Linked DNA regions of Aureimonas sp. SA4125. The protein of the gene in region 1 interacts with the protein of each later gene in a pairwise test. Links are inferred from orthologs where the notes say so. Each region holds a gene or a part of one and is shown on either strand. Other genes may lie near its edges. The genes, in order: ssb and Sa4125_RS20755.

Region 1 (15,511 bases):
CGACGGCTTGACCGAGCCACCATAGAGGATGCGCACGGCAACGCCAATCTCCGGCCCGAAGCGATCGTTCAAGGTGTTGCGGATGAAGCCGTGGACCTCCTCCACATCGGCGACTGTCGCTGTCTTCCCCGTCCCGATCGCCCAGACCGGCTCGTAGGCGACGACCGTCGACCGCGCCGTCACGTCATCCGGGAGCGAGAGCGCGAGCTGGCGGGCGATGACGTCGAGCGTCCTGCCGGCGCCGCGCTCGTCTTCCGTCTCGCCGATGCAGATCACCGCGACGAGGCCGGCGCGCCAGGCGGCAAGAGCCTTCCCGCGGACGATCTCGTCGCTCTCGCCATGGTCCGCGCGCCGTTCCGAATGCCCGACAAGAACATGACTGGCCCCGAGATCGGCGAGCATCTCGGCGGCGATATCGCCGGTATGGGCGCCGGAGACGCCGGAATGGCAGTCCTGCCCACCGATCGCCACCGCCTTGCCGGCGACCTCGATGGCTTGCGAGATCAGCGTCGCGGGCGGACAGATCAGCATGTCGCAGCGGGCCGCAAGCGCCGCCTGTGCTTCGACGATCCGGCCGAGTTCGGCCAGAGCGGCTCTGTCGCCGTTCATTTTCCAATTGCCTGCGATCAGCGCACGATTGCCCATTCTATCCTCCAACAAGCGTATCGGCGCCCCCGCTGCGCCTGCCTAGCGGCGGAGAAACGCGAAATCAATCATGGTGCCGACTTGCGCGCCGGCACAGCATTTTCCTAATAGAGCGTGAAGCCTGCCGACGCGTCCACCGGCGGGGCCTCCCTCGGTCGTTCGTGGCGACCATGGAGCTGAAATCGCGGACATGAAGACGCTCGCGCCGCGCGGACGTCTGCGGGAGAATCCGATCGATGATGAACAGCCTTCGCAAGAGCGTTTCCGGCGGGGTGGCAAAACTGCTGCTCGGTCTTATCATCATCGCTTTCGTCGTCACCGGCTTCTCCGAGTTCTTCACCGGCAGCTCGTCCAATACGGTCATCACGGCCGGCGAGAGCGAAGTGACGACGGAGGACTACCGCCTGGCCTACCGTCAGGCCGAAGTGCAGCTGTCGCAGGAACTGCAACGACGGCCGACGCGCGAGGAAGCCATCGCGAACGGCATCGACCAGCGTGTCCTCAGCCAGCTCGTCGCCGAGGCCGTCCTCGAAGAGCAGGGCCGCGAGATCGGTCTCGGCCTCTCGGAAGAGCGTCTGGCCCGGCTGATCGCCGACGACCCGTCCTTCCACGACCAGGCCGGCCGGTTCTCGCGCACGAACTTCCGCGATCTCCTGGCCAATGTCGGGATGCGGGAAAACGACTTCATCCGCAACCGCGAGCAAGCGGCCGTGCGCAGCCAGATCGTCGATGCGATCTCCGAGGGCGCGACGGCCCCCGAACTCGTGAAGCAGGCCTTTGGCCTTTACAACGGCGAGCGGCGCACAGCGGACTATCTGACGATCGCGCCCGCCGCGGTGCAGCCGATCGCCGAGCCCGCCGACGACGTCCTGCAGACCTATTTCGACACCAACAAGCAGCGCTATGCGGCGCCCGAGTACCGCAGCATCGCCTATGCCACCCTGACGCCCGAGGCGATCGCCGACCCGGCTGCCGTGACAGAGGCCGAGATCAAGGCGGCCTACGACGCCGACAGCCAGAAATTCACGACACCCGAACAGCGGCGGATCCAGCAGATCGTCTATCCCGACCGACCTGCAGCAGAAGCTGCCAAGGTATCGCTGGCCGCCGGCAAGACGTTCGACGACCTCGCCACGGCGAGCGGCCGCAGTGTCGCCGACACGGAGCTCGGCCTTCTGACGAAGGCCGCGATCCCGGTGCCGGCCATCGCCGACGCCGCCTTCGCGCTCGGTGCCAACGCGGTATCGGACGTCGTCGATGGTACCTTTGGTCCCGTCCTCCTGCGCGTCACCGAGATCCAGCCCGAAATCAAGAAGCCGCTCGCGGAGGTCCAGGAGGACATCCGGAGAGACATATCGCTGCAGGCCGCGAGCGAAAAGGTCCGTGCGGCCTATGATGCCTACGACAATGCCCGCGGCGGCGGCGCCGACCTCGCCGAGTCCGCCAAGGAGGCCGGGCTCGAGGTGAAGACGATTCCCGCCATCTCGCTGGCCGGCCAGACGCCGGAAGGCAGCACCGTCCCCGATCTGCCGGAACAGCAAGAGATTCTGAAGGTCGCCTTCGAGAGCGATGTCGGCGTCGAGAACACGCCGGTCACCGTCGGCTCGACCGGGTTCGTCTTCTTCGACGTGACCAGGATCGACGAGGCGCATGACCGGCCGCTGGCCGAGGTGAAGGATCAGGTCGTTGGCGACTGGAAGGCCGAAGAGACCCGGCGGCTTCTCGGCGTGAAGGTCGAAGATCTGAAGAAGCGTCTGGACGCCGGCGAAACGCTCGACGCGCTGGCGGCCAGCGAGGCCCTGCCGAAGCAGACGGTCAATGCCGTAACACGGCGCAGCGGCGTCTCCGAGATCGGCGCCGATGGCGTCCGCGCCCTCTTCTCCGGGGTCTCCGGCCTCGTCGCTACGGCCGATGCCGCGGACGGTCAGTCGAAGCTCCTGATCAAGGTGACGCAGGTCGCGCCGCCCGCCGATCCGATGTCGAACTTCCCGCAGGGCCAGACGGCGCAGCTCGACTCGATGCTGGCGAACGACTTTCTCCAGTCCTACGTGAACCGCCTGCAGAGCGAGACGTCGGTCGTGACCTACCCGGCGACGATCCGCGCGGTACAGGCTTCGCCGCAATGACGAACACGCTGAAGCCCTTTCTTGCCAAGGTCGCCGGCGGTGCCGCCCTGTCGCGCGCCGAAGCGGAGGAGGCCTTTGGCGTCATGATGGCCGGCGAAGCGACCCCGTCGCAGATCGGCGGCTTCCTGATGGCCTTGCGGGTCCGCGGCGAGACGGTGGACGAGATCGCGGGGGCCGTCGCCGTCATGCGGGCAAACATGCTGAGGGTCGTGGCGCCCGCCGACGCGGTGGACATCGTCGGGACCGGCGGCGACCACGCCGGAACGCTGAACGTCTCGACCTGCGCCGCCTTCATTCTCGCCGGCTGCGGCATCACCGTCGCCAAGCATGGCAACCGCGCCCTCTCCTCGCGCTCCGGCTCTGCCGACGTCCTGATGGCCCTCGGCGTCAAGGTCGATCTCAGCCCGTCCGAGATCTCGCGCGTGATCGCCGAGGCAGGGCTCGGCTTCATGTTCGCGCCGACCCACCACGCCGCCATGCGCTTCGTCGGCCCGAGCCGCGTCGAGCTCGGTACCCGCACCGTCTTCAATCTTCTCGGGCCCCTCGCCAATCCGGCCGGCGTCGAGCATCTCCTCGTCGGCGTCTTCTCGCCGGACTGGCTGATGCCGCTGGCAGAGACGCTGCGTACCTTGGGAGCGAGAAACGCCTGGATCGTCTACGGCGACGGCCTGGACGAAATGACCGTCTGCGGACGCACCGATATCGTCACGCTCCGCGATGGCGTCATCGACCGCTTCCATATCGAGCCCGAGGAACTCGGCCTTCGACGCGCCGACCTTGCCGAGATCAAGGGCGGCGACGCGGAGCACAATGCGGTGGCGCTGCGCGCGGTGCTGGAAGGCGATATCAACGCCTATCGCGACATCGCTCTTCTGAACACCGCCGGCGCGCTGGCCATGGCCGGGCGGGTCGAGAGCCTCAAGGCTGGCCTGGTGCTGGCGCGGGACTCGATCGATTCCGGGCGGGCACTTGCCGCCCTCACCCGCCTCATCGCGGCAACCAACCGGGGCGGCGCGGCATGACCGACATCCTGAAAGCCATCGAGACCTACAAGCGACAGGAGATCGCCGCCGCGAAGGCGGCCCGGCCGGAAGGCGAGATGCTGGCACTGGCGCGCGCCGCCGATCCGGTGCGCGGATTTGCCGACGCCCTCGGCCGCAAGCATGCCGCCGGCGACTTCGCGCTGATCGCCGAGGTCAAGAAGGCCAGCCCGTCGAAGGGCCTCATCCGCGCCGATTTCGACCCGCCGGTTCTCGCCCGCGCCTACGAGCGCGGCGGCGCCGCCTGCCTCAGCATCCTCACCGACGGGCCGTCCTTCCAGGGTAGCCCGGCCTTTCTCATGGCAGGACGCGCGGCGACATCCCTGCCCGCCCTGTGCAAGGATTTTCTCTTCGACCCGTACCAGGTGCTGCAGGCCCGGGCGTGGAACGCCGATGCCATCCTGATCATCATGGCGGCCGTGGACGACGCCTGTGCGGCGGATCTCGAAGCGGCCGCCATCGATCTCGGCATGGACGTCCTCGTCGAGGTGCACGACGCGGCCGAGATGGAACGGGCGCTGACGCTGCGCTCTCGCCTCATCGGCATCAACAACCGCGATCTCAGGACCTTCGACACCGATCTTGCCGTCGCCGAGCGACTGGCGCCGCTCGTGCCGCCCGATCGGCTGCTCGTCGGCGAAAGCGGCATCTTCACCCCGAGCGACTGCGCCCGGCTGCAGCGCGCCGGCATCTCGACCTTCCTCGTCGGCGAGAGCCTGATGCGGCAGGACGACGTCGAGGCCGCCACGCGCCACCTCCTCGCGCGGCAGCCGGTCGGGACCGCCGCGTGAGCGGGCTCACCCATCTCGACGCCACGGGCGCGGCCGCCATGGTGGATGTCGGCGACAAGGCCGAAACCGTTCGCGTGGCGCGCGCCGAAGGGCTGGTGCTGATGGCGCCGGAGACGCTGGCGCTGATCGAGGCGGGAGGCGCCAAGAAGGGCGACGTCATCGCCGTCGCGCGCATTGCCGGCATCATGGCGGCGAAGAAGACCGCCGATCTCATCCCGCTCTGCCACCCCCTGATGCTGGAAAAGGTCTCGGTCGAAATCACCGCCGAACCCGCGCTGCCGGGCCTGCGCGTGACCGCGACGGCGCGCGTCAGCGGCAAGACCGGCATCGAGATGGAAGCGCTGACGGCGGTCAGCGTCGCCTGCCTCACCATCTACGACATGGCCAAGGCCGTCGACCGCGGCATGGAGATTTCCGGCATCCGCCTGCTCCAGAAGTCGGGCGGCCGTTCCGGCGACTGGTCGGCCACCGCGGAGCCGGCGTGACCCTGATCTCCGTCGAGGCTGCCTTCGCCCTCCTGATGGATGGCGCCGTCCCCGTCGAGGGCACGGAGACGATCGGCCTCAACACCGCATACGGCCGCATTCTCGCCAGCGATCTGGCTGCCCTCCGCACCCAACCCTCCTTCGCCGCATCGGCGATGGACGGATACGCGCTGCGTGCGTCCGACGCGACCGCCTCCGGGTCGCGCCTGCGGGTCGTCGGTGAATCAGCCGCCGGGCGCGCCTTCGGGGGGCGCCCCGGCCCTGGCGAGGCCGTCCGCATCTTCACCGGCGCGCCTGTGCCGGAGGGATGCGACGCCATCGTCATCCAGGAAAACGCCGACCGGGTTTCGGACGGCGAGGTCCTGCTTCTGGAGGCCGCCGTCCCCGGACGCCATATCCGCAGCGCCGGTGCCGATTTTTCCGCCGGCGCCGTGCTGCAGCCGGCGGGGACGCGCCTGTCCGCCGGGGCGATCGCGCTGGCTGCCAGCGGCGGATACCCCGAGGTGTCGGTCCGACGGCGTCCGCGCATCGCGGTGCTGGCCACCGGCGACGAGCTCGTCCTGCCCGGCGAGAGCATCGGTCCGTCGCAGATCGTCGCGTCGAATTCCTATGGCGTCGCGGCGATGGTGACGTCGGCCGGCGGCGTGGCCCTCGACTACGGCATCGCGCGCGACGATGCCGCCGAGATCGGCGGCTTTCTCGACCGCGCCCTCGCCGAGCACGTCGACATCTTCGTCACCATCGGCGGCGCCTCCGTCGGGGACCACGACCTCGTCGCCGACGTGTTCGCGCAGAAGGGCGTCACGCCGGATTTCTGGAAGGTCGCCATGCGTCCGGGCAAGCCGCTGATGGCAGGTCGCATCGGCTCGATGCGACTTGTCGGACTTCCCGGAAATCCCGCGTCCAGCCTCGTGGCGGCGACGCTCTTCCTGAGACCCCTCGTATCGACGCTGGCCGGATGCCCGAGCGCTCCGATGTACCGCAACGCCGTTCTCGGCACCGATATGCCGGCCAATGATCTGCGTGCCGATTTCATCCGCGCGACGCTTGGCGAGAGAGAGGCCCTGACACCGGTCGTCATGCCCATCACACGCCAGGACTCCTCCCTCCTCTCGGTCTATGCCCGGGCCGACGTACTGCTCCGGCGCGAGCCGTTCGCGTCCGCCGCAAGAGCCGGCGACCCCTGCCGCTACATCCTGCTCGACTGAGGCAGTCGCGCCACCGCCCCTTGCGGAACACAACTAGAACAGATAGGTTTGTTCAGGTTTTGTTTTATAGGGATTCTCACCGATGCTGACGCGCAAGCAGCACGATCTGCTGATGTTCATTCATGGACGGTTGCAGGAAGTCGGCGTGCCGCCGTCCTTCGACGAGATGAAGGATGCGCTGGACCTCCGGTCGAAATCCGGCATCCACCGGCTGATCACCGCACTCGAAGAACGCGGCTTCATTCGCCGCCTGCCGAATCGCGCTCGCGCGCTGGAAGTGTTGCGACTGCCCGATTCGGTGACGCAGATGCCGAAGCGGACGGCGTTCACGCCGAGCATCGTCGAGAACTCCCGGGCCCGCACCGAGCCGGTGGCCGAAGTCGCCTCCCTGCAGAAGCGCCCGCGCGCCGTCTCCAACGAGAACAGCGCGGTCGGCATTCCGATGATGGGTCGCATCGCCGCGGGCGTTCCGATCGCCGCGATCCAGAACAACACGCAGCAGATCTTCGTGCCGCCCGACATGCTGGGTGCGGGCGAACACTTCGCCCTGGAGGTCAAGGGCGACTCGATGATCGAGGCGGGCATCCTCGACGGCGACACCGTCGTCATCCGGCGTGCCGACACGGCGACGCCTGGAGACATCGTCGTCGCCCTCGTCGACGAGGAGGAGGCGACGCTGAAGCGCTTTCGCCGTCGCGGCAACACCATCGCCTTGGAAGCGGCAAACCCGGCCTATGAGACCCGCATCTTCGGATCGGACCGGGTCAAGGTCCAGGGCCGCCTCGTCGGGCTGATTCGACGGTACTGACAAACGCCGGGGCCTCTCGCAGGACATCGCGCCTGCCCGCCGGTGCATCCCTCCCCGGTTGCGTCATGGAGACGAGGATGCAGCCGATGCGGGCTGGGCCAACGTCGGTGTAGTCTGCCGGCCGTCAGGCGTGATCCGCTCGCCTGCGGGGCTGACGCCGAGGAGCGAATCCGCCGGGTCCGATTGCGCCGACGAGTCCGGCTGTGCCGACGAGTCCGGTTGTGCCGACACGTCTGGTTGCGATGACACCGCGGTCGAGGGGTTCCGCCAGGTCTCCGGCCAGGGTGCGTCGCGGTGGCGATTCCAGGGCTCAGGCGCGGAATCGATCGATGCCACCTGGCGCGGCCCGGGGCCATCGCCGTAGACGGCGATCGAGCCGCTTCGGCGCAGGGTCTTGAGCGTCAGCAACATCGCGCCGGAGCGGCAGGCATCGAGCCGGATGGCGCGCGCCACGATGGCGACATCTCCCTCGTCGCAGGCCCGGCCGGTTTGCCGATAGTCGTCGGTCCAGGTCACCCGGATACCGCCTCTCGTCGTCGCACGGCAGAAGGCCATCGGCCTTTGTCGTCGCGAACTGGCGATTGTCGTGGGTTTTACGCCAGCGGACTGAAAGGTCTTTGCCCCGGCGGGCGGAAGGCCTGGCGCCGTGGCATTGTCGGCGGTCGGAGCAGAGTCGGCGGCGGCCGTGACCCTGGCGGGGAAATTTGACCCTTTGTCCGGGGCCGGTGAAAGCGCTTCGCATTGAAACGAGAGCGCCGGCCGGCCAGCCGGCGCCTCGAAGCCAGCACCCGGCTGTTCCGGAAAGGCCCTCACCCACTGCTCCTGCACGAAGGCATTCGGCCGCGGCAGCCGGGGGATGAGACGATGCGCCTCATCGATCATCGCCACCTGCCGGCCGTCCTCGAAGACGAGGAGGTCCGGCCGCGTCGAGCGGTCGGGCGCAAGGAGGAGGCCAATGGCGGCAAGTGGAACGGCGACCCAGCGCAGGCGGCTGGAGAGGAAGCAGAGGAAGGCGAGCGCGAGGGTCAGCGCGAGGAGACCGCTCGCCGTCATGATGCCGGTCGGCTCGTCCGACAGACGATCGTGCAGGAAATGCGCGATCTCGAACACCAGCGTCAGCCCGTATCCCATCAGTACCAGCAGCGGCGAATCGAGACCCAGCGGCATCGCCACCATGGCGATCAGCGCCAGGGGCATGATCCAGAACGAGAAAAGCGGCACGGCGAGAAGGTTGGCGACCAGGCCATAGGGCGCGACACGCTGAAAATGATAGGCGGCATAGGGCGCCGTCGCGGCCCCGGCGATCAGCGACGCTGCGCCGAGGCCAACGAGGAAGAGCAGGGTACGCGTCGGCCAGGCACGCGACCTCCGGTCTTCCTCCCGCGTCGCCCGCCACCGCGAAAATCCGCCGTAGACGCCGACCAGCGCGGCCGTCGCGCTGAAGGACATCTGAAAGCTAGCCGTCATCAGCGCATGCGGTTCGAGCGCGAGGACGATGATCGCCGCGATGGCGACATTGCGCAGCGTCAGCGCGGGCCGGTCGAACAGCACGGCGAGAAGCACGATCGACAGCATGACGAAGGAGCGATCGGAAGCGATGTTGCTGCCGGAGAGGAGGAGGTAGAAGCCGGCGATGCAGAGCGCCACGACGGCGGCGATCTTCTTTACCGGGAGCATCAGGGCGCACCAGGGGATCGCGGCCAGGATCACCCGGACCACGGCCATGGCAAAGCCTGCCACGAGCGCCATGTGGAGGCCCGAGATCGACAGGACATGCGACAGGCCGGTGGTGCGCAGCCAGCTTTCGACGTCGTCGGGAATACCGGCCCGGTCGCCGGTGATCAGCGCCGACGCGACGGCCCCTTCCGCGCCGCCGATGCTGCTGCGAATACGCGCGCTGACGTCGAGGCGCAGGCGCAGGATACGCTGGCCCGGCGACAATTCCGTCGGCGGGGCCGCCTCATCAGCCCTCTCGGGCGGTCCGAGGGCAAAGCCGGTGGCGCCGAGCCCGGCGAAGAAATTGCCGAAGGCAAAATCGTAGCCGCCGGGATAGGCCGGCCCCGACGGTGCGCGCAGCCGAACGAGCCCGCGATAGCGGCCGCCGATGCCGATCGGCTCGTGGCGGCTGGAGACGAGGATCTGGACGCGCTCGGGCGCGCGCGACAGATGTGGCCGCTCGGTCCCGGTGATATCGACGCGATAGCGATAGCGCCCCTTGGCGTCCTGGTCGCGCCAGGCGACGGTACCCTCGATCCGTACCGTCGCTTCGCCGGCAAAGATCGTCGTGCCCGTGCGCTGCATTTCCCACGCCGCAAAGCCTAAACCGGCAGCAGCCGCGGCAAGCGCTACGATAAAGGTTTTTGCGGCAGACCGTCCTGCCAGGCGACTCCCTAGCAGCAGCATGACCGTGAAGAGCGCCAGCAGGCAGAGGGAGGAAGGCGTCGGACCCGAGAAATAGGCTCCGATCCCCAGCATCAAGGCGGCCGGGATCATAAAGAAGCCGGTGCGCTCTCCCGCCTCTATATCGACCTGGCGCGACAGCCATTCGGAAATGCCGTCCCTCGCCCTGGCAAGGTGCTGTCCGAGCGTGAGCCTCGGCCGCACTGCGCCACGCGCGGTCGCCGACCGATCGCCGATCCCACCCTCGCGCCCGCCCTCGGCCGCACTCATGCGCGCCCTCGCCGCCTTGTCTCTCCCCCACCCTATGCTACACAGCCGCAGGAAAATGACGATCCGAAAACGATCGCCTCCGGGCGAGTGGAGACCTGATGACGAAACCCGTCGTGACCCGTTTCGCGCCCTCGCCGACCGGCTTCCTGCACATCGGCGGCGCCCGCACGGCCCTGTTCAACTGGCTGTATGCGCGGCGCATGGGCGGCAAGATGCTGCTCCGAATCGAGGACACCGACCGCGAGCGGTCGAGCGAGGCAGCTGTGGTGGCGATCATCGAGGGCCTTGCCTGGCTTGGCCTCGACGCCGACGAGCCACCGATTTCGCAGTTCGAGCGCGCCGCGCGTCACCGAGAGGTCGCCGAGGAAATGGTGGCGGCCGGCAAGGCCTATTACTGCTATGCCTCGCAGGCGGAGCTCGACGAAATGCGCGAGAAGGCCCGCGCGGAAAAGCGCCCGCCCCGCTATGACGGGCGCTGGCGCGACCGCGATCCGTCCGAGGCACCGGAAGGCGTCAAGCCGGTGATCCGGCTCCGCGCGCCCCAGGAGGGCGAGACCGTCGTCCACGACCAGGTTCAGGGCGAGGTCCGCTTCCCCAACCGCGATCTCGACGACATGGTGCTTCTGCGCTCCGACGGCTCGCCGACCTACATGCACGCCGTCGTCGTCGACGACCACGACATGGGCGTCACCCACATCATCCGCGGCGACGACCACCTGACCAATGCCGGCCGCCAGACGCTGATCTATCAGGCGATGGGCTGGGAAGTGCCTGTCATGGCGCACATCCCGCTGATCCACGGCGAGGACGGCGCAAAGCTATCCAAGCGCCACGGCGCGCTCGGTGTCGATGCCTATCGCGGGCTCGGCTACCTGCCCGAGGCGCTCCTCAACTATCTCGCCCGTCTCGGCTGGAGCCATGGCGACGAGGAAATCATGTCGATCGGGAACATGATCGCCTGGTTCGACATCACGGACGTCAACAAGGGCGCCGCGCGCTTCGACTTCGCCAAGCTGAACGCGCTGAACGGGCACTATCTCCGCGCCGCGCCCGACGCCGATCTCGTCGACCTCCTGATGACCGAGCGCGACCATCTGCCGAATGGCGATATCCTGAAGCAGAAGCCCGACGCAGAGACAATTGCTCTCCTGTCGGCCGCCATGGCGGGATTGAAGGAGCGCGCGAAAACCCTCGTCGAACTGACTGATTCGACATCCTATCTCTTCGCCGCGCGCCCGCTGGCGATGGAGGACAAGGCCGAGGCGATCCTCGCCGAAGGCGGCCGCGCCATCGTCAGGGATCTCGCGCCGATGCTTGCGGCGGTCAGCGACTGGAGCGCGATTCCGCTCGAGGACGCCGTACGCGCCTATGCCGAGGAGAAAGGCCTGAAGCTCGGCAAGGCCGCGCAGCCGCTGCGTGCCGCGCTGACAGGGCGCACCACGTCACCGGGCGTCTTCGACGTGCTCGCCGTGCTCGGCCGCGACGAAGCGCTGGCGCGGCTGAAGGATCAATCGATCTGACTGGCAATTCAGCAGATTGGATCGCAGTGCGGCGCAATATGTTCACCTGCTACGCAACTTGTCCCCTTTCCGGGATTGGAGTAGGCAGGTTCCATCGAGGTGTGCGCTGCGAAAGCCTCGGCGCTCGCGTCTTTCAAGGAAGGGGATACGCATGACGGACCACTCGGCGACGATCGCACTGGGAGACAAGACGGCAACCTGCGAAATCCGAAGCGGCACGATGGGCCCGGATGTCGTCGACATTGCGACCCTCTACAAACAGACCGGCACTTTCACCTACGACCCCGGTTTCTCCTCGACCGCGTCCTGCGAGTCGAAGATCACCTATATCGACGGTGACGAAGGCGTTCTGCTGCACCGCGGTTATCCCATCGATCAGCTGGCCGAGAGGGGCGATTTCCTCGAGACCTGCTATCTCCTGCTCTACGGCGAATTGCCGACCGAGCGCGAGATGTCCGACTTCGTCTACCGCGTCACACGGCACACCATGGTGCACGAGCAGATGTCGCGCTTCTACTCCGGCTTCCGCCGCGACGCCCATCCGATGGCCGTCATGGTCGGCTCGGTCGGCGCGCTCTCGGCCTTCTACCACGACTCGACCGACATCGCCGATCCGCACCAGCGCATGGTCGCCTCGATCCGCATGGTCGCGAAAACCCCGACGCTCGCGGCCATGGCCTACAAGTACCATATCGGCCAGCCCTTCGTTTACCCGCGCAACGACCTGTCCTACGCCGAGAACTTCCTGCACATGTGCTTCGCGGTCCCCTGCGAGCCCTACAAAATCAATCCCGTCCTCGCCCGCGCCATGGACCGGATCTTCATCCTCCACGCCGACCACGAGCAGAACGCGTCGACCTCGACGGTGCGCCTTGCCGGTTCGTCCGGCGCCAACCCGTTTGCCTGCGTCGCCGCCGGCATCGCCTGTCTCTGGGGACCGGCGCATGGGGGCGCCAACGAGGCGGCGCTGAACATGCTGATGGAAATCGGCACGGTCGACCGCATCCCCGAATACATCGCCCGCGCCAAGGACAAGAACGACCCCTTCCGCCTGATGGGTTTCGGCCATCGCGTCTACAAGAACTACGACCCGCGCGCCACGATCATGCAGAAGACCTGCCACGAGGTGCTGGACGAGCTCGGCATCAAGGATGATCCGACGCTGGAAGTGGCGATGGAGCTGGAGCGCATCGCGCTGACCGACCCCTACTTCATCGAAAAGAAGCTCTACCCGAACGTCGACTTCTATTCCGGCATCACGCTGAAGGCGCTGGGATTCCCGACGACGATGTTCACCGTCCTGTTCGCCGTCGCCCGCACCGTCGGCTGGATCGCGCAGTGGAAGGAAATGATCGAGGACCCGCACCAGCGCATCGGCCGCCCCCGCCAGCTCTATACCGGCGCGGCGCTTCGCGACTACGTGGCCGTCGGCGACCGCGCCTAGGCCTGCCGCGCACGTTTCTGCCAGACGGGCGCTTCGGCGCCCGTCTTCGTTTGAATGACAAGGGCGCTTCGGTGCCGCTACCGCCTATGAAAATGCCGGAGCGACCAGTTGGCCGCCCCGGCAGGACTGAACGTCGCCATGCAGGCGTGATGTCAATTTAGAACGGAATCTCGTCATCGAGGTCGCGGGACGATCCGCCACCGCCACCGCCACGGTCGTAACCACCCCCGCCGCCGCCACGATCGTCGCTCGGGCCGCGATCATAGCCGCCGCCACCGCCCCGACTGCTGGAGCCACCGCGCTCGTTGTCGCCGCCGCCGGAGCTGTCGCCACGTCCGCCGAGCATCTGCAATTCGCCGCGAAAACGCTGCAGCACGACCTCGGTCGCGTATTTCTTCTGGCCCGACTGGTCTTCCCAGGAGCGCGTCTGGAGCTGGCCCTCGATGTAGACGGTCGAGCCCTTTTTCAGATACTGCTCCGCGACCTTCACGAGGTTCTCGTTGAAGATCACGACGTTGTGCCACTCGGTCTTCTCCTTGCGCTCGCCCGAGGACTTGTCGCGCCAGGATTCCGACGTCGCGATGCGCATGTTGACGACGGCATCGCCCGAGTTGAGGCGCCGCACTTCCGGGTCGGCGCCGAGATTGCCGACGAGGATCACCTTGTTGACGCTGCCTGCCATGTCGTTTGTTCCTTCCATTGCTCGCCGCATCGCCGGCATTCCGGGCGCACCTTAAAGCACCCGTTGCCGTCCCGCCTGCCTGACGGCGCTGTTTCCACAGGCGCAGCCATGACCCGGTTTCCACAGGCGACGTCGCGGCGAGGCTTTCCCTTGCGCAATGTTCGTATTATGTTCCGGATTAGTCAACGGGGCGTGTGTCCGCCGAATGATTCCCACGGGTGCGCATCTCGACATCCCCGCGCGAATTTTTATCTAACGCTGGGCGTTCCGCAATTTCGCCGGATCGCACCCTCCTCAAAATCAAGCGACAGTCGATGCCCGAACTGAAGACGATCTCCATTCGCGGCGCGCGCGAGCATAATCTCAAGAATGTCGACATCGACATTCCCCGCGACAAGCTCATCGTGATGACGGGGCTGTCCGGCTCCGGCAAGTCGTCGCTGGCCTTCGACACGATCTATGCCGAGGGGCAGAGGCGCTACGTCGAGAGCCTGTCGGCCTATGCGCGCCAGTTCCTCGAGATGATGCAGAAGCCCGATGTCGACCAGATCGACGGCCTGTCGCCGGCCATCTCGATCGAGCAGAAGACGACCTCGAAGAACCCCCGTTCGACGGTCGGCACCGTCACCGAGATCTACGACTATCTCCGCCTTCTCTACGCCCGCGTCGGCGTGCCCTATTCCCCGGCGACGGGCCTTCCGATCGAGAGCCAGACGGTCAGCCAGATGATCGACCGCGTCCTGGCGCAGGAGGAAGGGACCCGCCTCTACCTGTTGGCGCCGATCGTCCGCGGCCGCAAGGGCGAGTTCAAGAAAGACCTCATCGAGCTTCAGAAGAAAGGGTTTCAAAGGGTTCGCATCAATGGCGAATTCCACGACATCGCCGACGCACCCGAACTCGACAAGAAGTTCAAGCACGACATCGACGTCGTGGTCGACCGCATCGTCGTGCGCGGGGACATCGGCGCGCGCCTGGCGGATTCGCTGGAGACGGCGCTGCGGCTTGCCGACGGCATCGCGGTCGCGAAATTTGCCGAGGGGCTCGACGAGAACGGCAAGCCGAAGCAGCTGATGTTCTCGGAAAAGTTCGCCTGTCCCGTCTCCGGCTTCACCATTCCCGAGATCGAGCCGCGGCTGTTCTCCTTCAACAACCCCTTCGGCGCCTGCCCGAAGTGCGACGGGCTTGGCGCGCAGCAGTCGATCGATCCGAAACTGATCGTTCCGGACGAGGCGATGACCCTGAAGCAGGGTGCCGTCGCGCCCTGGGCGAAATCGACGTCACCCTATTACGGCCAGACGCTCGAGGCGCTCGGCCGCGAGTTCGGCTTCAAGCAGACCGATCGCTGGGACAGCCTCTCCTTCGAGGCCCAGTACGCCGTCCTGCACGGCACCGGCACGAACAAGATCGAATTCCGCTACAATGACGGGATGCGCGCCTACAAGACGACCAAGACCTTCGAGGGTGTCATCCCCAATCTCGAGCGGCGCTGGAAGGAGACCGATTCCGCCTGGATGCGCGAGGAGATCGAGCGCTTCATGTCGGCGACGCCCTGCCCTGCCTGCAAGGGTTACCGGCTGAAGCCCGAGGCGCTGGCGGTGAAGATCGCGGGATGCCATGTCGGCCAGGTGACCGAGCTGTCGATCCGCCACGCGCTCGAATGGTTCGAAGCGCTGCCGGAAAAACTCAACGACAAGCAGAACGAGATCGCCGTCCGGATCCTGAAGGAGATCCGCGACCGGCTGCGCTTCCTCAACGATGTCGGCCTCGACTACCTCACGCTGTCGCGCTCCTCCGGCACGCTGTCGGGCGGCGAAAGCCAGCGCATCCGCTTGGCGTCGCAGATCGGCTCCGGTCTCACCGGCGTGCTCTACGTCCTCGATGAGCCCTCGATCGGCCTCCACCAGCGCGACAATGCGCGCCTCCTCGTCACGCTGAAGCACCTGCGCGACATCGGCAACACGGTGATCGTCGTCGAGCATGACGAGGACGCGATCCTGCAGGCCGACTACGTCGTCGACATGGGACCGGCCGCCGGCATTCACGGCGGTGAGATCATCGCCGAAGGCACGCCCGACGAGGTGAAGGCCAATCC
Region 2 (13,479 bases), 2.0 Mb from region 1 along the record:
TCGATACGGTGACAGTCGGTGAGGGCCATGCGCCGCTGCCCGCCAATGCCGGCGAGAACTCGCTGACGCGCCTCGACCATTTCCGCTACGCCAAGGGCTCGACCTCGACGGCGGAACTGCGCGACCGCATGCAGCAGACCATGCAGTCCAACTGCGCCGTCTTCCGTACCGGTGAGATCCTGGAAGAGGGGCATCAGAAGATCCATCAGGTCTGGCAGGCCTCGGACGACGTGAAGACGACCGACCGCTCGCTGATCTGGAACACCGATCTCGTCGAGACGATGGAATACGACAACCTGATCGCCCAGGCCGTGGTCACCATGGACTCAGCTCTCGCCCGGCAGGAATCGCGCGGAGCGCACGCCCGCGAGGATTTTCCGGACCGCGACGACGCGAACTGGATGAAGCACACGCTGTCGTTCTGCGATGTGGCGGCCAAGACGGTGTCTCTCGACGACCGGCCGGTGCACACCTACACGCTGTCGAACGAGATCGACTACATCCAGCCGAAGAAGCGGGTGTACTGACAAATATGGCAGGGCGCCGCGGCGCCCTCAGCCCGCGTGCCGCCGCCCGGACGGCGGCACGAAACTGACGCGCACGGTGCGGCTGCCGCAGCGCGGGCAGCGCATCAGAGCCTCCAGCCGCGCGAGCGGACAGGCACGCCCGCGTGTCCACAGAAGCGTGGACATGTCGATCCGGTAGCGCTGGCGGCATTCGCGGATCGATTTCAGACCGTCGCGATTGCCATGGGCGCAGGCGACCCACAGCGTCCATCCGAGATCATGCGCTTCACCGAGGGAATCGACCATGGGCGCTTATCGCGCGAGTCGTGCGATAAGAACAAGTCATGAACATCACCCGGACGTACGCCTCGCGCGGATGTGAGCGTGCGTCAGGTTCGCTGCGCCGGATGGTGCGAAACCGGGTCCGGCCTGTTCCGCCGGGCGCTTCGGGTGGCAACTTTTCGCAGCAACGCCATCGGCCCGAAAATCGAGAGCGATCTTCGGGCCGATGTCTGGGTAGAAAAGTCAGGGAGATGTCTGCGCGTGCAAAAGCACGCCGGCCCCTAGCGCTGGGATTTCAGGTAATCCTTGCCGGCGCGGGTCGGGTACCAGCGGGTGTCGAGACGCTCGACGAAGCCGAGCTGGCGCAGGTCAGGAATGAGGCCGGTATCGGGAAGTTCGGCGGGAGCACGGACGAGCTTGATAAGCAGAGCGCGGCTCTCTGCCGTCATGCGGGGCAAAGCCATGGGAAAAATCTTTCAAGGGGTTTCTGCTCCTCCTATAGGCCTGTGGAAGGCCAAGTGCCAGCCTTGGCCTGATAACTCTTCCGCGGCACGGTGCCGCCCGCCCTCGGAGCGTGAGCGATGTGCAATCTCTATTCGTTGACCAAGGGCCAGGCGGCGATCCTCGCCTTCACGCGGGCCATGCGTGACACGACCGGCAATCTGCCCGTCATGCCCGGGATCTTTCCGGATTATCCCGCGCCGGTCGTCGCGACCATCGGGGGGGAGCGGACGCTCGCGATGATGCGTTGGGGCATGCCCGGACCCCCGCAGTTCGGCGGCGCGCCGATCACCAATATCCGCAACACGCGCAGCCCTCACTGGCGGCGCTGGCTCGGGCCACAGAGCCGGTGCCTGGTGCCGTTCACCTCGTTCTGCGAATACGAGGATACCAAGCCGCGCAAGACGCCGACCTGGTTCTCCGGCGACGCCGGCCGGCCACTGATGGTCTTTGCCGGTCTGTGGACGACCTGGCACGGGACCCGCGGGCCGAAATCCGCGCCGGTGGAGGGAGAGCACGCGCTGTTCGGCTTCCTCACCTCGGAGCCGAACGGGGTTGTCGGCCCCATCCACCCCAAGGCGATGCCGGTGATCCTGACGACGCCGGAGGAAATGGACGTCTGGATGCGGGCGGACTGGAGCGAAGCCTCTGCCCTGCAGCGGCCGCTGCCGGATGCCGCGTTGACGATCGTCGCCCGCGGCGATCGCCAGGACAAGGGCGGAGGCGAGGGCGACTGAGGCTCAGACGGTGGCGATGACCCGCAGCGAAGCCTTGGGAGGAAGTTCGTCGAACCCTGTCTGGTCGTTCGACACAACCCGGTTGCGGCCACCGATCTTGGCGCGGTAGAGCGCCCGGTCGGCGTCGTCGATGAGCTCGCCCGGCGACTGGCGTGGCAGGCAACTCCAGGTTTCGGTCGCGGCGCCGATGCTGACGGTGACGACGTCGGTCACCGTCGAGGTCTCGTGCTGGATCGCCAGACCTATGACTGCCCGCCGGATCGCCTCGGCGAGCTTGTGGGCACGGGCCTCCGGGGCATCGGGAAGAATGACGGCAATCTCCTCGCCGCCGTAGCGGATGACCCGCTCGTTGGTCGAGCTGACGCATTGCTGCACCGCCATGGAGACGAGTTGCAGACAGGTGTCGCCTGCCTGATGGCCATAGGTGTCGTTGAAAGGCTTGAAGCAGTCGACGTCGATCATCAGCAACGACAGCGGGCGCCCGGCTTCACGGCAGCGTGTCCAGAACTGCGGCATGGTCTCGTTGAAGTCGCGGCGATTGAACAATCCGGTCAGCGCGTCCGTCCGCGACAGCTCGACGAGCCCGGCTTCGACCACCTGCCGCCGATCGGCCTGGCGTGACAGTTGGAGCCCGGCGCCGCCGACGATGCAGATGACGCAAAAGAGGATCGGCAGGCGCATCATCAGGTCGCTGCGCCAGGACGCGAGGATCTGATCCACCGACAGTGTGAAGACGACGTATATCGGTTGGTCGGCGACCACGGAGAAGGCCTGGAGGCGATCTTCGCCGGTGACCGGCGAGGGAGAGCGGATGCTTTCGGAAAATTCTCCCCGGGAGACGGCCTCGATGTTGGGAGAGACCATAATCTTGGTGCCGATCCTGTCGGCGAGGAAGGGATAGCGTGAAAGGACCGTGCCGTCCCGGGACATCAGCGCGGCATGCCCGCCCTGGCTGCCGGCAAGCGTCGCATAGACGTTGGAAAAATACGACGCGTCGATCGCCGCCGACAGGATGCCACCGAAACTGCCGTCGGGCCGCGTGACGCGATGACCGACGACGATGTCCCACCTGCCGGTCTCAGGGTCACGCACCGGATTGCCGATGACGAGCGCGCGATCGTCTGCCTTCCGGATCTTCTTGAAGAGTTCGGTCCGGGAGATGTTGCGGCCGGCCGTCGCCGGCGAGGACGTCGCCAGCAGCCAGCCGGACTGCTCGGCATGGTAGTGTCCGCGCTCGTGGTGGAAATTCCGACATTGAAAGGTGTGGCTGAGGCGGTCACCGGATAGGGCGGCTAAGGTGGAGTTGCGAGACTTCAACCTGACCGGAGAACCCGATGACCGAGGACAGACTACCGCTTGCCGAGCTTTTTGCGAAAGCCGGGGACGGCGATTTCCTGAGAACGATAGCCGAGAGCGTGATGCAGCTCCTTATGGAGGTCGACGTTGAAGGCATGATCGGCGCCGGGCGCCACGAACGGACGCAGGAACGGGCGACTTATCGCAATGGCTACCGCGACCGCTCGCTCGACACGCGGCTCGGCTCGTTGCAGCTTCGGATACCCAAGCTTCGGCAGGGCAGCTACTTCCCGCCGTTCCTGGAGCCGAGAAAGCTCTCGGAGAAGGCCTTGGTTGCCGTCATTCAGGAAGCTTGGATCAGCGGCGTTTCCACCCGGCGGGTCGACGATCTGGTACAGGCCATGGGGCTGTCGGGGATCGGCAAGAGCACCGTATCGAAGCTGTGCAAAGACATCGACGAACGCGTCGGCGGCTTCCTCGACCGTCCTCTCACTGGCGACTGGCCCTACCTCTGGCTGGATGCGACCTACCTGAAGCAGCGCGAGGGTGGACGCATCGTTTCGGTCGCCGCCATAATCGCCGTGGCCGTGAACACGGACGGCAAGCGCGAGATCGTCGGCCTTCACATCGGCCCCTCGGAAGCGGAGACGTTTTGGTCGAGCTTCCTCAAGAGCCTCGTGCGCCGCGGCCTGTCCGGCGTGAAGCTCGTGATCTCGGATGCTCACGAAGGGCTGAAAGCCGCCATTCGCCGGGTGTTCAGCGCCTCCTGGCAGCGCTGCCGGGTGCATTGGATGCGCAACGCCCTGTCGTATGTCCCGAAGGCGCAGCAGAGCATGGCGGCGGCCGCGCTGCGCCAAGCCTTCGCCCAGCCCGATCGTGCTAGCGCCAGCCAGGCGCTGCGCCACGTCGCCGACCAGCTTCGGGGAAAGTGTCCAAAGCTCGGGGCCTTCATCGACAACAGCGAGACCGACGTGCTGGCGCACATGGATTTTCCCAGTCAGCACCGGACCCGGATCCATTCGACGAATTCCCTGGAGCGCCTGAACAAGGAGGTGAAGCGGCGTGCCGACGTCGTCGGAATCTTCCCGAACGAGGGATCCATCATCCGGCTCATCGGCGCCGTCCTTCTCGAGGCCAACGACGAATGGCAGATCCAGAACCGCTACATGCAGACCGAACCCATGGCCGACCTCATGGCCATGGGCAACACTGCAAAACCCGAACAGATTTCCACCGAAGTCGCCTGAAACGGAGCCGCTTCAGCTACACTCAATTTCCACCACGTTGACGGACACGACCGCTCGGCATAGTCGAGCGCACGAATGCGGGGAACACGCAGCAGGAGTTCGGCCATGTCGGCCTGGACCGCCTGCAGCTTATTGCGGGTCGGGACGTTCTCGCCGATGAGCCGGGAAAGCGAAATGAGGGCGAGGTCGGCCATCTGGAAAGTGTCGCCGGCCTGATGCGCCAGCGACTTCGCCAGCGTTTCCGCCTGCGCGCCCGCATTGCGCAACGCCTGTTCCTTGGCACTCAACTCGACCCAGTACGCACATGCGACGATGAGCAGGACGATCATCGCCGTACACGTTCGAAGCCAGAAGGGCAGCTGGCGAGATCTCAGGCTGAGGGATGGCCGCGTCACCGAAAGTTCCCGTCTGACTACCACGCGACCACCTTAGGGGGAGGGCGTTACCAATTGGTTCGTTTCGCTGAGGACTCGATTGTCCTTAATCCTTACGAAGCAGGGAAGCCAGGTGATACCTATCAGCACCTTGCTGAGAATTGGTATCTCTGGCGAGCATGATGCATGCGCACATTTTGCCGGCTTTGGACAGGATTGCGAAGGGCACTGTGCGCAAATGGCATTCGGTGACGCAAAGTCTCGCCATGGAAGGCCGCGGACGCTAGGTTCCCGGCGGGACACCGACAAGCGGCCCCGAAACGGTCGCGCGATTTCCTTGGGAGAATGAGTTTCATGCATACAATCATCCGTATCGGCCTGCCGGCTCTCTTTGCCGCGAGCCTCCTGGCCGCGCCAGCTTCGGCCCAGTCCGGCGCGACACCTGTGGCACCGCCCGCCGCGGCTCCCGTGACGCCGGGCGCGGTCACGGAAAAGCAGTTCGATATTCCGCGTGTTGGCGACAAGGAGGGCCAGATCGAATTGATCAGCGGCCTGTGCGCCGTCCAGATGAAGGAGATGTCACCGCCGGCCTGCAGGTGCCTCGCCACCGAGGCACTGACCCGCCTGTCGGATCCGCAGCGCGACTATATGATCGCGACCGTCGTGTCGCCCCCTGTGGCCGACAGGATGCTTGCCGACCGCCGCGTGGGGCAGGTCGACCAGCAGGTCATCTTCGCCTTTCTGGATGCGACCTCGGCAGCCTGCGCGACCGGCACCTTCGACGCCAGCAAGCCTGCTCCCGCCTTCCCACCGGCCGCGACGCCCGTGGCGCCGTCGCCCGCGCCCGAAAAGCCGGCGCAGTAGGCAGCGCCCCGCTCCGGTCCGGACGGACAACCGGAGCATGGGCGGGAGGCGCGTCGTGCCTGCCGCCCCGTTTCAAACGTTTCGCAGGTGCAAACTGGCAAACCCCGGTAGGTCAAGGGGTGCGGCGTATTCGCGACTGGTATTTTGCGGTGCACCTGGCTATGTTTCGACCGATTCCAAACAGGCACCGGGTATCTCCATGGTCGAGCTCACGCTTCCGAAAAATTCGCGCATTGCCGGTGGCAAGGTCTGGCCGAAGCCGGCGAACGCCACGAATGTGCGCGAGTTCGGCATCTACCGCTGGTCGCCCGACGATGGCGAGAACCCACGGCTCGATACCTTTTATGTCGACATGGACGATTGCGGGCCGATGGTCCTCGACGCGCTCCTGTGGATCAAGAACAAGGTCGACGCGACGCTGACACTGCGTCGCTCTTGCCGCGAGGGCATCTGCGGCTCCTGCGCGATGAACATCGACGGATCCAACACGCTGGCCTGCACCAAGGGCATGGATGAGGTGAAGGGGGCGATCAAGGTCTACCCGTTACCGCACATGCCGGTCATCAAGGATCTCGTGCCGGATCTTTCGGTGCCCTATGCGCAATTGCGCTCGATCGAACCCTGGCTGCAGACCGAGACGCCCGAGCCGCAGAAGGAATGGCGTCAGAGCCACGACGACCGCGCCAAGCTCGACGGCCTCTACGAGTGCATCCTGTGCTTCTGCTGTCAGACGTCCTGCCCTTCCTACTGGTGGAACGGCGAACGCTATCTCGGCCCCGCCGTACTCCTGCAGGCCTATCGCTGGCTGATCGATTCGCGCGACGAGGCGACCGGCGCCCGGCTCGACGAGTTGGAGGACCCGTTCCGGCTCTACCGCTGCCACACCATCATGAACTGCACGCAATCCTGTCCAAAGGGTCTCAACCCGGCCAAGGCGATTGCCGAGATCAAGAAGATGATGGTCGAACGCCGGGTCTGACAGGACGCTGGCCGCCGGGTCCATGGCCGAGCGACGGTGCTGCATCACGCCGCGATCACGGAACCGTCTACGCCGCTGGCGGTTCTAGTTGCGAGATATACAGCGGGATAGGCCGCTGGTTTCCCGTCATCGAAAGGACTCACCCATGGCAAAGTCGGCCACCGCCACGCTTCATCCCAGCAAGAACCCGCAGAAGGAAAACGTTCGCGGCGCCATGGTGCAATTGCTGCAGAAGCATCTGGGAACGGCGATCGACCTGTCCTATCAGTGCAAGCAGGCGCACTGGAACGTCAAGGGCATGAACTTCATCGCCGTGCACAAGCTCTTCGACGAGCTGCACGAGGCGACCGAGGTCTTCGTCGACCTCATCGCCGAGCGGATGACGGGTATGGGCGGCCAGGCGCAGGGGACGGTTCAGGCTGCCTCCGCCAACACCGTCCTCGAACCCTATCCGCTCGACATCGTGAAGTCCGAGGATCACCTGCGTCGGCTGTCCGACTCCTACGCTGCCTGGGGCAAGGCGCTGATCGAGGGTATTGAGGAGGCCGACGAGGCCGGCGATGACCTGACGGCGGATCTGTTGACGGAAGTCGGCCGCGGCATCAGCACCGGCCTGTATTTCCTGGAAAGCCATTTCCAGGTCGAGGACGCCGGTCATTCGACCTGATCGGGTGGACGGGTGGCATCAGAGGGCGGCGCGCGAGCGTCGCCCTTTTTCGTATCCGGAGTGGGAGGGACGGAGATGGCTGAGCCCTCGCAGGCGCCCGGCACGCCGAGCGGCACGCCAGGCCCGGCCGTCACAATCGGACGACCGCGCATTTGCCGCTGTGCCTGCCGATGACCCGCGTCGTCCTTGCAGGATGTGGTCACGCCCATCTTGAAGTCGTGCGATCCGCCCGCGCCTTTTCGGCAGTGGGGGCCGAGTTGGTGCTCGTCGATCCCGGGCGGTTCTGGTATTCCGGGCGCGGCAGCGGTCTTCTGGGCGGCCGTTTCGGCGAAGCGCATGCGGTCATCGATACACCGCGTCTGGCCGCCGCCTGTGGCATCCGCCTCGTCGCCGATCGGGTCGTCGGGCTCGACCGTGCGGCCTCGGCGATCCTTCTGGCTTCGGGGGAGCGGCTCGGCTTCGATCTCCTGTCCTTCAACATCGGCAGCACCGTTCGCCCGCCCGGAGGGCTCGAAGCCGGACAGGGGGCAAAACCGATCGCCGCCCTGGCAAGTCTGCGCCAGCAGCTCGCGGCGCAGGGCGGACCGGTGCGGGTCGCCATTATCGGCGGCGGAGCGACGGGCTGCGAACTGGCCGGCAACCTCCTTCATCTCAGGCGCGCCGCCGGGCGGCCGATCGCCGTGACGCTGGTCTCGGCGGCAGCAACCCTCGTGCCTGCCGCGCCGCGCGGCGTGCAGGCGGCGGCGCTCGACAGTCTGGCGAAGCGGGGCGGGCTCGTGCATCTGGGTCAGTCCGTTGCCTCGGTCGAGGCGGGCGCATCGGCCGAGGCGGGCGTCCTGACCCTGTCTTCGGGCGCTCTCGTCCCCTTCGACCACCTTGTTCTGGCGACTGGGCTCGAAGCCGATCCCGTCGTCCACAATCTTGGAATTGCTTCGAGCAAAGCCGGCTTGCGCGTTGGCGAGACGCTGCAATCGATCGACGATCCCCGGATCTTTGCGGCCGGCGACTGTGCCGCGATCGAGGGGCACGACCTGCCGAAACTCGGTGTCTACGGCGTGCGCGCCGCGCCCGTGCTTGCGCGCAACCTCCTCGCCACGCTCGCCGGCTCGCCGCTCGAAACCTACCGGCCGCAGCGCCATGCCCTGTCGATCCTCGACCTTGCCGACGGGCGGGGACTGGCGATGCGGGCGGCATTCTGGTGCGGCGGACGGGCAGCCCTTGGCCTGAAGCACTTTCTCGACCAGCGGTTTATCGATCGCTACCAGAAGCTCTATGCCCGCAACTGAGCGCCGGGCACCAACAAAAAAGGCGACCGTCGCCGGCCGCCTCTTTCTCTAAAGTGCTCTTTCCGCCGCCTGCCTGTGTGGCAGGGGTTCGATCTGGCAAAGGCTCAAATCAGGCGATGGTCTGCCCCGACTTCTTCCAGTCGGACAGGAAGGTCTCGAGGCCCTTGTCGGTCAGCGGGTGCTTGACCAAAGCGCGGAGCGTCGAGGTCGGCACGGTGGCGACGTCGGCGCCGATCAGCGCGGCCTCGCGGACATGATTGAGGGTGCGGATCGAGGCGGCGAGGATCTGCGTCTCGAAATCGTAGTTGTCGAAGATGCGCCGGATGTCGGCGATCAGCTCCATGCCGTTGATGTTGATGTCGTCGAGCCGGCCGATGAAGGGCGACACGTAGGTCGCACCGGCCTTGGCGGCGAGGAGTGCCTGCGTCGCCGAGAAGCAGAGCGTGACGTTCGTCTCGAAGCCCTCGTCGGTCAGGGCCTTGCAGGCCTTGAGGCCGTCGAGCGTCAGCGGCAGCTTGATGCAGACATTGCTGGCGATGGCGGCGAGCAGCTTGCCCTCGCGGATCATCTCCTCGGCGGTGAGCGCCGTCACCTCGGCGGAGACGGGGCCCTCGACCGACTCGCAGATCTCGGCGATCACGTCCCGCATCGGGCGATTGGCCTTCAGGATCAGCGAGGGATTGGTCGTCACCCCGTCGATCAGCCCCGCCTCGTTCATTTCCCGGATTTCGCCGATATCGGCCGTGTCCACGAAGAATTTCATTGTTCAGCTCCCTTCGAGCAGCGCGGAACTCTCATCCGCAGTGTCGACGTTCCCTTAGCAACCTTCGCGGCCTCACGCTACACGGAGCGGGTGATGCCGCCATCGATGCGGATGTTCTGTCCGGTGATGTAGCGCGCACGGTCCGACGCGAGGAAGGCGACGAGGTCGGCGACTTCCCCGACCGTGCCGTATCGCCCCATCGGGATGCGTTTCCGGCGATCCTCCTTTTCCGGCAGGCTGTCGATGAAGCCGGGAAGGACATTGTTCATCCTTATGCCGTCACCGGCATACTGGTCGGCATAGAGCTTTGAAAAGGCGGCGAGCCCGGCGCGAAAGACGCCCGAGGTGGGAAAGGCCGGCTCGGGCTCGAAGGTCGCATAGGTCGAGATGTTGACGATCGCCCCGGACTTCTGGGCCTGCATGGCTGGCGTCACCAGACGGGCCATCCGGATGACGTTGAGAAGGTAGAAGTCGAGGCCCGTGTGCCAGTCCTCGTCGCTGATCGAAAGGAGCTCTCCCTTCGGCCCGTGGCCGGCGCTGTTGACGACGGCATCGATCCGGCCCCAGCGTGCGAGCGTGGCATCGACGAGGCGAGCGAGGTCGCCGGTCTCGAGATTCGAGCCGGTCATGCCGAGGCCGCCGAGTTCGGTGGCCAGCGCCGCGCCCTTGCCGGAGGATGAGAGGATCGCCACCTCGAAACCCTCGGCGGCAAGCCTGCGCGCCGCGCCCGCGCCGATGCCGCTGCCGCCGCCGACGATGATCGCCACTTTCGCCTGTGCCATCCAACCCGCTCCTTTTTCATCTGTTCGTCGGTCGTCCCGGGTCGTAAGACCGGGCCTGCCCCAGTGTTCCCCGCCGCCCCCGTTGCGGCAAGCCAGGTCCCTTGCCATCTCGACCATGTCCTCCGCCATCGGCCAACTTTTTCCAGCAAGGACCGTGCCGGTGCTGGTGCCGCTGCCGACGGAGCGGCCCTATTCCTATCTCGTGCCGGACGGGATGGAGGTCGCGCCGGGTTCGATCGTGCAGGTGCCGCTGGGGCCTCGCCAGGTGGCCGGCATCGTCTGGGACGAGGCGGGCACCGATTCGGTCGATCCGAAGAAGCTCAAAGCCATCACCCATGTCTTCGATTGCCCGCCGCTCGATGCACCGATGCGCCGCTTCATCGACTGGGTCGCCGACTACACGCTCTCGCCCCCCGGCCTCGTCGCGCGGATGGCCCTTCGCGCGCCCGTCGCCTTCGATCCCGAGCCCTGGATCGAGGGATTTGCCGCGACCGGCAGCCTGCCGCAGCGGATGACGGGCGCGCGCGAGCGGGTGATGGCGGTTGCCGAGGAGGCGCCGGCCTGGTCCCGCTCGGGGCTTGCGCACGCGGCCGGGGTCTCCGTCTCGGTGGTCGAGGGCCTCGTCAAGCTCGGGGCTTTCGCGCCCGTGCGCCTGCCGCCGCCGCCCGCGGTCGCCGAGCCGGACATCGCCTTCGGCCGCGCCGAACTCAACGCGGAGCAGGCCGAGGCGGCGCGCGCGCTCGTCGCGGCGGTGACGGCCGAGAGCTTTGCCGTCACCTTGCTGGAGGGCGTCACCGGTTCGGGAAAGACGGAGGTCTATTTCGAGGCGGTGGCGAAGGCGCTGGAGATGGGCCGGCAGGTGCTGATCCTCCTGCCCGAGATCGCGCTGACGCAGAGCTTCATCGACCGTTTCCACCAGCGTTTCGGTGCGCCGCCGGCGGAATGGCATTCCGACGTCACGCCGCGCATGCGCGAGAAGGTCTGGCGGCAGGTGGCGGAGGGGCGGGTGAAGGTCGTCGCCGGCGCGCGTTCCTCGCTGTTCCTGCCCTTTCAGAATCTTGGTCTCATCATCGTCGACGAGGAGCACGACCCCGCCTACAAGCAGGAGGAGCGCACTTTCTACCACGCCCGCGACATGGCCGTGGTGCGCGCCTCGATCGGGGGTTTCCCGGCGATTCTCGCCTCCGCGACGCCCTCGATCGAGAGCCGCGTCAACGCCAGCAGCCAGCGCTACGGCCATGTGCAGCTGGCGGCGCGTTTTCGCGAGGCCGCGCTGCCGACGCTGACGCTGGTCGACATGCGCCGCCATCCGCCGGCGCGGGGAAAATTCATCTCGCCCGTGCTGCTGACGGCGATCCACGAGACGGTGGCCCGCGGCGAGCAGGCGCTCCTCTTCCTCAACCGCCGTGGCTATGCGCCGCTGACGCTCTGCCGTTCCTGCGGCCACCGCTTCCAGTGCCCGGACTGCTCGGCCTGGCTCGTCGACCACCGGCTGCGAGGCCAGCTGCAGTGTCATCACTGCGGCTTCAACAGGCCCCGGCCGGATTCGTGCCCGGAATGCGGCACGCTCGATCATCTCGTCGCCTGCGGCCCGGGCGTCGAGCGAATCGCCGAGGAAATGCTCGTCGCCTTTCCCGAGGCGCGCACGATCCTCCTCTCTTCCGATCTCGCCGGGGGACCGCGGCGGCTGAGGCGCGAGCTCGACGCCATTGCCGGTGGCGAGGCCGACATCATCATCGGCACGCAGCTCGTCGCCAAAGGCCATCATTTTCCGCTGATGACGCTTGTCGGCGCGGTCGACGCCGATCTCGGCCTGTCCAACGGCGATCCCCGCGCCGCCGAGCGCACCTTCCAGCTGCTGCACCAGGTGACCGGCCGCGCGGGCCGCAGCGGGCGGGCCAGCCGCGGCCTGATCCAGACCTACCAGCCGGAGCATCCGGTGATGCAGGCGATCGCCTCGGGTGCCTCGGAGCGATTCTACGAGCGCGAGATCGGCGAGCGCGAGCGCGCCGGCCTGCCACCTTTCGGACGGCTCGCCAGCATCATCATCTCGGCAGACACGCGCAAGGAGGCCGAGGACCACGGGCGGGCCCTCAGGCGCGCGGCAGGGGAGGATGGCGAGATCGAGGTGCTGGGCCCGGCCGAAGCGCCGCTCGCCGTGCTGCGGGGGCGCTACCGCTTTCGCCTGCTGTGCCAGGGCGGACGGCGGGCACCGCTGCAGGCCTTTCTGCGCGCCATGATCGCCGCCGCGCCCCCGCCGCGGGGCTCCGTGCAGGTGCAGGTCGACATCGACCCGCAGAGCTTTCTGTAGCGCTGCGGCCTATTGCAGCACCTCCGCCGACTGTCGCGGACGCCGATCAGTGTCTCGAGGCTTTACCGTGCTCGACGCGGCGTCTAGTCAGCGGCGATCCGAGCGACCGCGCCGACGAGGAACACAGAAGATGGAATTCTCCCTGCCACAGACGAATGCCGACACGCTGGCCTTTGCCGCCGCGGCGGTGACGGCGTTGATCGGCCTGTTCGCCCTGTTCATGCCGGGCGTCGCCCTGCGGGCGCTGCGGCTGGCCGTGCATCCGAACCGGCCGGACGCCGTCGCCGAGGCCCGCTCGACGATCGGCGGCTTCATGCTCGGCACCGGCGTGATGTCGCTTCTCCTCTTCGACCAGCCGATGGTGCAGATGGTGCTGGGCGCCGCCTGGCTCTTCGCCGCCTTCGGCCGCTTCGTCGCGATCCTCTCCGACAAGGCCTCGACCGTCTATCACTGGCTGCTGCTCTCTCTCGCACTGGCCCTGGCGGCCATGCCGCTGGCGGCGGCTTTCGGCCTCGTCGCGAGCTGAGCCGCCAATGCGGAACCCCGCCTTGCCCGCCGATCGTCCCGCGGTGCCGGAAAAAGCGGCGAAACTCGCGCCGGCAAAGCCGTTCCGGCGTTGTCGATGGCAAACCGCTATGCTAGAGGGTCCTTGCCTCCCGCATGTGATCGGCCTCGAATGAGATGGTCTGGCGGAAATAATCTAACGGTTTCAGGTCTCTAAGGCGCTTTCGCTAGGGCGATTGGGTCGACGGGCTGAACAATATGGAAGAGAAGCGGTCGTCCGTGGCAACATCATCCTCTCCCGTCTCGGGAGTCGCAGAACGCTACGCTCTGTCCCTCTTCGAGCTTGCTCGCGAGGAAGGCTCGATCGACACTGTCGAGTC

The links.
Region 2: the proteins of ssb (region 1) and Sa4125_RS20755 interact in binary tests that used the Escherichia coli proteins (3 or more experiments, as listed by UniProt). The link is inferred for Aureimonas sp. SA4125 from one-to-one orthologs.

What each region holds. Positions count from the first base shown.
Region 1 is NZ_AP025032.1:2,398,653-2,414,163, forward strand. Bases 11,658-14,582 are described here. They hold ssb (single-stranded DNA-binding protein), read right to left. Parts: upstream 13,420-14,582; coding sequence 12,895-13,419; downstream 11,658-12,894. Other genes in these bases: gltA (citrate synthase), read left to right, coding at 11,658-12,737; uvrA (excinuclease ABC subunit UvrA), read left to right, coding at 13,734-14,582. Also shown: tpiA (triose-phosphate isomerase), read right to left, coding at 1-645; Sa4125_RS11120 (SurA N-terminal domain-containing protein), read left to right, coding at 882-2,771; trpD (anthranilate phosphoribosyltransferase), read left to right, coding at 2,768-3,793; indole-3-glycerol phosphate synthase TrpC, read left to right, coding at 3,790-4,602; cyclic pyranopterin monophosphate synthase MoaC, read left to right, coding at 4,599-5,087; gephyrin-like molybdotransferase Glp, read left to right, coding at 5,084-6,295; transcriptional repressor LexA, read left to right, coding at 6,378-7,103; Sa4125_RS11150 (ComEC/Rec2 family competence protein), read right to left, coding at 7,167-9,773; gltX (glutamate--tRNA ligase), read left to right, coding at 9,872-11,293; more of gltA, read left to right, coding at 11,445-11,657; more of uvrA, read left to right, coding at 14,583-15,511. UniProt on the Escherichia coli protein: Plays an important role in DNA replication, recombination and repair. Binds to ssDNA and to an array of partner proteins to recruit them to their sites of action during DNA metabolism. Acts as a sliding platform that migrates on DNA via reptation.
Region 2 is NZ_AP025032.1:4,397,365-4,410,843, reverse strand. What follows is about bases 10,080-12,997. They hold Sa4125_RS20755 (primosomal protein N'), read left to right. Parts: upstream 10,080-10,399; coding sequence 10,400-12,595; downstream 12,596-12,997. Other genes in these bases: Sa4125_RS20750 (DUF4345 domain-containing protein), read left to right, coding at 12,726-12,997; Sa4125_RS20760 (SDR family oxidoreductase), read right to left, coding at 10,080-10,284. Also shown: sdhA (succinate dehydrogenase flavoprotein subunit), read left to right, coding at 1-527; Sa4125_RS20815 (hypothetical protein), read right to left, coding at 555-812; Sa4125_RS20810 (hypothetical protein), read right to left, coding at 1,070-1,252; Sa4125_RS20805 (SOS response-associated peptidase family protein), read left to right, coding at 1,370-2,026; Sa4125_RS20800 (GGDEF domain-containing protein), read right to left, coding at 2,030-3,343; Sa4125_RS20795 (IS256 family transposase), read left to right, coding at 3,361-4,569; Sa4125_RS20790 (hypothetical protein), read right to left, coding at 4,485-4,898; Sa4125_RS20785 (hypothetical protein), read left to right, coding at 5,298-5,807; Sa4125_RS20780 (succinate dehydrogenase iron-sulfur subunit), read left to right, coding at 6,007-6,786; DNA starvation/stationary phase protection protein Dps, read left to right, coding at 6,932-7,453; Sa4125_RS20770 (FAD-dependent oxidoreductase), read left to right, coding at 7,624-8,739; fsa (fructose-6-phosphate aldolase), read right to left, coding at 8,849-9,502; more of Sa4125_RS20760, read right to left, coding at 9,580-10,079; more of Sa4125_RS20750, read left to right, coding at 12,998-13,121; Sa4125_RS20745 (F0F1 ATP synthase subunit delta), read left to right, coding at 13,379-13,479.